Regions from separate parts of the Streptomyces sp. NH27 genome, predicted to be linked through region 1. Evidence: riboswitches for the same ligand, from Rfam matches in the RefSeq annotation. Region 1 holds a riboswitch; the other holds the start of a gene.
What was found. Region 1 has a riboswitch for cobalamin ahead of AC13HU_RS15680 (ABC transporter substrate-binding protein). Riboswitches for the same ligand answer to the same signal wherever they lie in the genome.
Positions count from the first base shown of each region.

Region 2: linked by a shared signal. The riboswitch ahead of metE (5-methyltetrahydropteroyltriglutamate--homocysteine S-methyltransferase) and the one ahead of AC13HU_RS15680 (ABC transporter substrate-binding protein) in region 1 are both predicted to bind cobalamin.

Region 1 covers NZ_JACEGK010000164.1:164-3,559, forward strand. The annotation lists partial or broken gene AC13HU_RS15675 (iron chelate uptake ABC transporter family permease subunit) at 1-541, opposite strand, end outside; gene AC13HU_RS15680 (ABC transporter substrate-binding protein) at 538-1,635, opposite strand; cobalamin riboswitch at 1,655-1,856, opposite strand; gene AC13HU_RS15685 (G1 family glutamic endopeptidase) at 2,135-2,842, opposite strand; gene AC13HU_RS15690 (transcriptional regulator) at 3,306-3,396, shown strand, end outside.
Region 2 covers NZ_JACEGK010000414.1:841-4,236, reverse strand. The annotation lists gene AC13HU_RS27620 (phosphatase PAP2 family protein) at 1-636, shown strand, start outside; gene AC13HU_RS27615 (SH3 domain-containing protein) at 825-1,241, opposite strand; cobalamin riboswitch at 1,498-1,717, shown strand; gene metE (5-methyltetrahydropteroyltriglutamate--homocysteine S-methyltransferase) at 1,879-3,396, shown strand, end outside.

The DNA.
Region 1 (3,396 bases):
CCACGGCGATCCCGGCCAGGACGGTCCGCGTGCCCGGCAGCGCCCACGAACCCGCACCGGCCAGGGCCATGACGACGGCGGTGGCGAGCAACGCGCCGGCGAAGGCGGCCAGCGGCAGTGCACCGATGGCCGCCGCGCCGGAGCCGACACCCAGGACCAGCACGGTGACCGCGCCGACGGCGGCACCGTCGGAGATGCCGAGCAGGTACGGATCGGCCAGGTCGTTGCCGGTCAGCGTCTGGAGCACCGCGCCGCAGACCGCGAGCCCGGCGCCCGTGGCGGCGGCGCCGACCACGCGCGGCAGCCGCAACTGCCAGACGATCTGGTCGTCCAGCAGCGTGACCTGGTGGTCGCCCAGGCCCAGCCGACGCAGGACGACATCGGCCACCACCCGCGGCGGCTCGTGCACCGAGCCGACGGCAAGACCGAGCAGGCACATCGCCAGCAGCGCGGCGGCGGACACGGCCAGCGCCACCGCCGCGCGCATCGATCCTGCCGGGCGCGCGGTGACGGGGTCGGTGGCGGGGTCGGCGGCCGTCACGAGGCGGCGTGCAGCTCGGCCAGTCCTGCCGCGACCTTGGCGGCACCGTCGGCCAGGAGCACGCCCGGCGTCGACTCCGAGAACGGCACGACGACGAAGGCCCGCTTGCGGACGGCGGTGAGCCGGCTCAGCACGGGATCGTGCTCCAGGTAGGCGATCTTGGACTTCGCCGTGTCCCAGCCGGCGTCCGCGAGGACGATGGCGTCCGGGTTCGCGGCGGCCACCTTCTCCCAGCCGGCGCTCTGCCAGCCGCCCGGCAGCGAGCCGAAGACGTTGTGCGCGCCGACGGCGTCGAGGATGAGCTGCGGTCCGCCGTGGCCGGCACCGACGAAGGGGGTCTTGGTGTCGGAGTCGTACCAGAGCACGTTCAGGCCCTTGCCCGCGCCCTGGGCGGTCAGGCCGGCCAGCGCCTGCTTCTGCTGCCGCTCGATGGCGGCGGCCCGCTCCGGCACCCCGAAGACCTTGGCGACGTCCGCCAGTTCGGCCCACACCGCCTCGAAGGACGCGGCCGGCACCTGCTTGCTGTCGGCGCAGCCGAACGGCGACAGGTAGGAGGGGATGTGCTCGGAATCCAGCTCCGCGCGGGTGCCGGCCACCTTGTCGGTGAAGGCGCTGCTGTAGGAGGCGTAGAGGAAGTCGGGGCGCGCCGCGAGCAGCTTCTCCTTGGTCGGGTACTCCTTGCTGAGCACCGGTACGGAGTCGTAGGCGGCCTTCCACTTGGCCGGGATCGTGTCGTCGAGGTAGGCGGTGCCCGCCATCCGCGACTGCAGACCCAGGGCCAGGGCGACCTCGGTGGCGCCCTCGTTGAGGGTGACCAGCCGCTTCGGGGGTGTGGACACGGTCGTGGTGGCGCCGCAACTGCGCACGCTCACCGCGGTGGGGTGGCCGGAACCGGTGGAGGTGGCGGGGCCGTTCGCGGCGGGTGCTCCCGTGCAGGCGCCCAGGGCGCCGAGGGCGAGCAGGGCCGAGCCGGCGGCAGCGAGCCGGACGGGGCGGGCCCGGCGCGGGCGCGCGGTACGGTCGGGTCCCGGGCGCGCGCCCGGGCGTATGAGCTGATGGATGCGGCGGAACGGGCGCAGCGCGCTGGTCGGCACGTGTTCTCCAAACCCTCGTGGAAGATGTCGCGCCGTGGCCGGTCTCCTGGCTTCCGCATCGATGCTCCACGGCCGACCTTCCCAGGCGACCCGTCGTGGTCCGCCCAGTGGCCCCGACCGCTTCGACGGTCGGCGAGGGCCGCGCAACTCCGCGGCTACAGTGGCGAGGGCCGCACCGGTTTCCCACCGGTTTCCCGAGCACCACGGCACGCGCACGCTACCAAACGCGACAACCCGCCCGACCGGCAGGAGGGGGTCCCAAGGCGCACCGACCTGCGCGTCAGGGTGCGCCGGCGGTCCGAACCGGGCGGTCCGGCGGCCCGACGCATCAGACGGTGGGGGCCCGGCGAGGTGGGTGCCCGCCGGACGCGCTGAGGCCGAGCCCGGGCCCGGGCAGCGTGCGTCGGGCGTCGGCCGGACGGCCGAGGGCGCGCGACGGGGCCGGGCGCGGGGGAACGCGTCCGGCCCCGAGGGAAGTCCCGAGGGAAGATGACGAGCGTCAGCCCGGGATGATCGAGAACGAACCGCCGTTGAGGGCGGTCTCGGTGTACGGGCCGCTGTCGATGGCCTCGGGGTTGTAGGTGTCGAAGGACTGGCCGTTGACGGTGATGCCGCTGAAGTCCTGCTCGTTGAAGGACGGGTAGCTGCCGGTGGGCGACTCGATCACGGCCTCGGCGCTCGCGTCGGACGCGTTGAGCGACGACTGCGTGGTCTTCGACCAGCCCTTGGTGGTGTCGGCCAGCTTCAGGCTGTACGAGCTGCCGCCGCTGGCGACCACGCTGGCGGTGAACACGTCGCCGGCGTCGACCGGTTCGTTGTAGTACACGGGCGCGGCCGGGTACATCTCGTACCAGCCCGAGTACTCGGGGCTGCCGCTGGAGCAGTCCACCTGGACGCCGGTCTGCTCGACCGTCTGCGAGCCGTAGCCGTCGATGCCTATCCAGGGCGCGTAGAGGTCGTTCGAGGAGTTGCAGGTGACCTCGGGCATCGTCCACGAGCCGGAGATGCTGGTGAACGAGCCCTGGGCGATGTAGCCGCCCCAGTTGCTGTCGCCCGAGAAGCCGTGCAGCGGCTGGGCGAAGTGGTGGGCGCCGAACTCGACGGTGGGGGCGGCGGCGCTTGCGGGTCCGGCGAGGGAGGCGCAGGACAGCGCGAGCAGCGCGGCGGCGGCAGCCCTTGTGGGGGCGGCGGTGCGGAAGGTGTGCATCCGGTGAACTCCAATGGTGTGGGAGTTGCGAGGGTGGTGGGGGGAGTCGACCTGCCGTCCGTGGCCCGTCTGGTGGTGGGGGAGGCTTGCCGACAAGGCCGGTGTAGCGATGCTGCTGCCTGCGGTGGGGGTGCCGGAAGGGAAAGGCAGCTACCGGATGCCGCAATGGCGTGAACATGACAACACTCCGAGTGGTGACAGTCCCTTCGGGTGAAGTCCGTTGGGCCGAAGGGGCGTTCGTGCGCCGCGTGGGCGGCGGGCCGGGCTCGGCGTGTTCGACCGCGAGCGGGGCGGCGCGTGGAACGTCGCGCGGAACGTCGCGGACGCGGGATTCGCGATCGACTCGGTGTACCGGTGTGGAGAAATCGGCGTATGAGTGCCCAGGGAACCAGCTGTGAGTACGCTGTCGTCCTTCGGGGTAGTTGAACGGCGCAATGATATTTTGCTATTGCTTGGGGGAGCAATGTTGCGAATTCACTTCACCCACGCCGATCTTGCCCGGGTCCGAGTGGCCAGGACTCCCGACCCGCTGTGGGAGACGGTCCTCGGCCTCC
Region 2 (3,396 bases), on a different contig from region 1:
GCCCTGTTCGCCCTGCCCGCGGTCCTGTTCGCGCTGCTGCTGTGGGCACTGGGCGCACGCGACGGCGCACCGATCGGACCCGACGGCTGCCTGCACCACTGGGTGGTGGCCCATCGATCGGCCGACCTGACCGCGGCCGCCCACCTGCTGGACTCGACCGCGGCCGGCCTGCTTCCGTACGTCGCGGTGATGCTGGCCGGATGGACCGGGTGCGCGCACCGGACGGCGTCGCGGCGGGAGGTGTCGGCGGCGCTCGGCGCGGTCGTGATCCTGCTGACCGGGCAGGCGGTCCGCCTCGCGGTCGTGTTCGCGCTGGCCCGGCCCAGACCGCCGGTGGCCGATTGGGCCGCGCTCAGCACCGACTGGGCGTTCCCCTCCGGGTACGCCACAACGTCCGTGCTCACCGCGGGACTTCTCGCCTGGGCGGTCCTGCGCAGCGACGCACCCCGCGGGGCGGTCCGGCTCGACGTGCTGGGCTGCCTGCTGTGGGTGGCCGCCATCAGCGCCACCCGGATCTACCTCGGCGTGCAGTGGCCCACCGACGAGCTGGGCGGCTGGCTGCTGGGCGCGGCCTGGCTCGCCCTGACGCTGCCGATCCTGTCGGGACTCGCCGGCCCGGCCGGCCGCACGCTCTGACATGCGTCACTCGGCCGCCGCGTCGACTCACCACACGGAAAGCGCGGAAGGCACGGTCCCCGGCGGGGGAAGATCGTCCTCACCGCGCGGGTCGTGCCGGGGGTCGGCTCGCGGGGGTCCGACATGGCGGCCCGGAGCCGCGTGCGGGACCTGCCGCGACTCCGGGATGCCCTTGGTCCGTGGGACGGTCAGCCCTTGGCGCCCTTCGGCACCGCGTTCATCACGGCGGTGCTGCTGCGCAGGACGTCCTTGCAGTAGGAGACGGTGCCGGTGTTGTCCACGTACTTCGCCGAGACCCAGTTGTTGTTGTCGCGCAGCAGGTACCAGATGTCGTTGCCCTCGATGTTCTGGGCGCGGACCTTGCAGCGCAGACCGACCTGCTGGTGGTAGCTCAGCGAGCCCTTGACGGACGAGTCCGTGCTGGGGAACTGCCGCTGCACGACGCCGTCACCGGCGACGACCGTGCCGTACGGAAGGGCCGGGGTGGCGGCCTGGGCTGCCGTCGCGCCGAGCAGCGTGGTGCCGAGTGCCACGGCGGTGGTCAGCGCGCTCGCGCCGATGATGATGCGGCCTCGGAGAGTAGGAAGAGCAGCGGATGTCGCCAAGGGACTTCTCCTGTTCCTGATGTGCGGTGAGACGCATGGGCACCGCCGAAAGTACGCCGCACAATCTCCAACAGTGCGGATAAATCGCCGTGTTGAGCCGAACGTGCGAGGCTCTCACCCGTCTGCGGACTCCGCGGCCACCTGGACGGGGGCGGCGGTCCCGCGCAGGGCGCGCCGATGCTGCCGACGGTGTACGAGGCGGGCATCGACCGGCTGCCGCGGGCCGGAGGCGGACGGGCGCCGCGCCCCGGGTCGTATGCTGGCGGGTGCAGCTGGTTCGCCCCTGTCCGCCAGACAGGCGCGTCGTAAGAGGGAACCCGGTGGGAATCCGGGACTGCCCCGCAGCGGTAAGTGGGAACGATAGCCGTCATCAGCACTGGGTCCGAGCCGCGGACCTGGGAAGCGACGGTCAGTAGGTGTCTGCCCCGGCAGGCGAGCCCGCGAGTCCGAAGACCTGCCCGTTGCCCGTACGCGACCGATCGCGTGCGGATATCCCGGTGACCTCGTGGGCGGGTCGGCGTACATATCAGGCGGAGGAGCGTCCCCATGAGGCGTGTCCGATCCGTCCCGTTCGCCGCCTTCGCGCCCGCGTCCCGTCCCCGGGATGCCAGGGAGACATCTCGCGAAGGAGATTTCCGTGTCAGCAAAGCCCGCAGCCGCGGCAGCACGGGCCACCGTGTACGGCTACCCCCGCCAGGGACAGCACCGGGACCTGAAGAAGGCCGTCGAGGGCTACTGGAAGGGCCGCGTCACCGCGGACGCCCTCCGGGAGACCGCGGCCGATCTACGCCGGTCCAACTGGCGGCAACTCGCCGACGCCGGCGTCCATGAGGTACCCACCGGCGACTTCTCGTACTACGACCACGTCCTCGACACCAGCGTCATGGTCGGCGCCGTCCCCGAGCGGCACCGTGCCGCCGTCGGCGCCGACCCGCTCAACAGCTACTTCGCGATGGCCCGCGGCACCCAGGACGTGGCGCCGCTGGAGATGACGAAGTGGTTCGACACCAACTACCACTATCTGGTGCCCGAGTTGGGCCCCGACACGGTCTTCGCCGCCGACTCCGCCAAGCAGGTCGGCGAGTTGCGGGAGGCCCTCGCGCTCGGGCACACCCCGCGGCCGGTGCTGGTCGGCCCCTTGACCTACCTGCTGCTCGCCAAGCCCGCCCCCGGGGTGCCGGCCGACTTCGAGCCGCTGACCCTGCTGGACCGGCTGCTGCCGGTGTACGCCGAGGTGCTCGCCGACCTGCGGGCCGCCGGCGCCGAGTGGGTGCAGCTCGACGAGCCCGCCCTGGTCCAGGACCGCACGCCCGACGAGCTGAACGCCGCCGCCCGCACCTACCGCGAGCTGGGCGCCCGCACCGACCGGCCGAAGCTGCTCGTCGCCTCCTACTTCGACCGGCTCGGCGAGGCGCTGCCGATCCTGGTCAGGGCCCCGATCGAGGGCCTGGCCGTCGACTTCACCGGCGCGGCCGCCGCCAACCTCGACGACCTCGCCGCCGTCGGCGGGCTGCCCGGCAAGCGGCTGGTGGCGGGCGTCGTCAACGGCCGCAACATCTGGATCAACGACTACGAGAAGTCGCTGTCCACCCTGGCCACCCTGCTCGGCCTCGCCGGCCGGGTCGACGTGGCCGCGTCCTGCTCCCTGCTGCACGTGCCGCTGGACACCGCACCCGAGCAGGACATCGACCCGCAGGTGCTGCGCTGGCTCGCCTTCGCCCGGCAGAAGACCGCCGAGATCGTCACGCTGGCCAAGGGCCTGGTGCAGGGCACCGACGCCATCGCCGCGGAGATCGCCGCGAACCGCGCCGACCTCGCCTCCCGCGCCGGTTCCCCGATCACCCGCGACCCGGCCGTACGCGCCAGGGTCGCTGCCGTCACCGACGCCGACGGCCGCCGCTCCCAGGCGTACCCCGAGCGCGCCGCCGCCCAGCGCGCCCGCCTCGGGCTGCCGCTGCTGCCGACCACCACCATCGGGTCGTTCCCGCAGACCACCGACCTGCGCACCGCCCGCGCCGACCTGCGGGCCGGCCGGATCGACCGGGCCGGCTACGAGGAGCGGATCAGGGCCGAGATCGGCGAGGTGATCTCCTTCCAGGAGAAGACCGGGCTCGACGTCCTGGTGCACGGCGAGCCCGAACGCAACGACATGGTG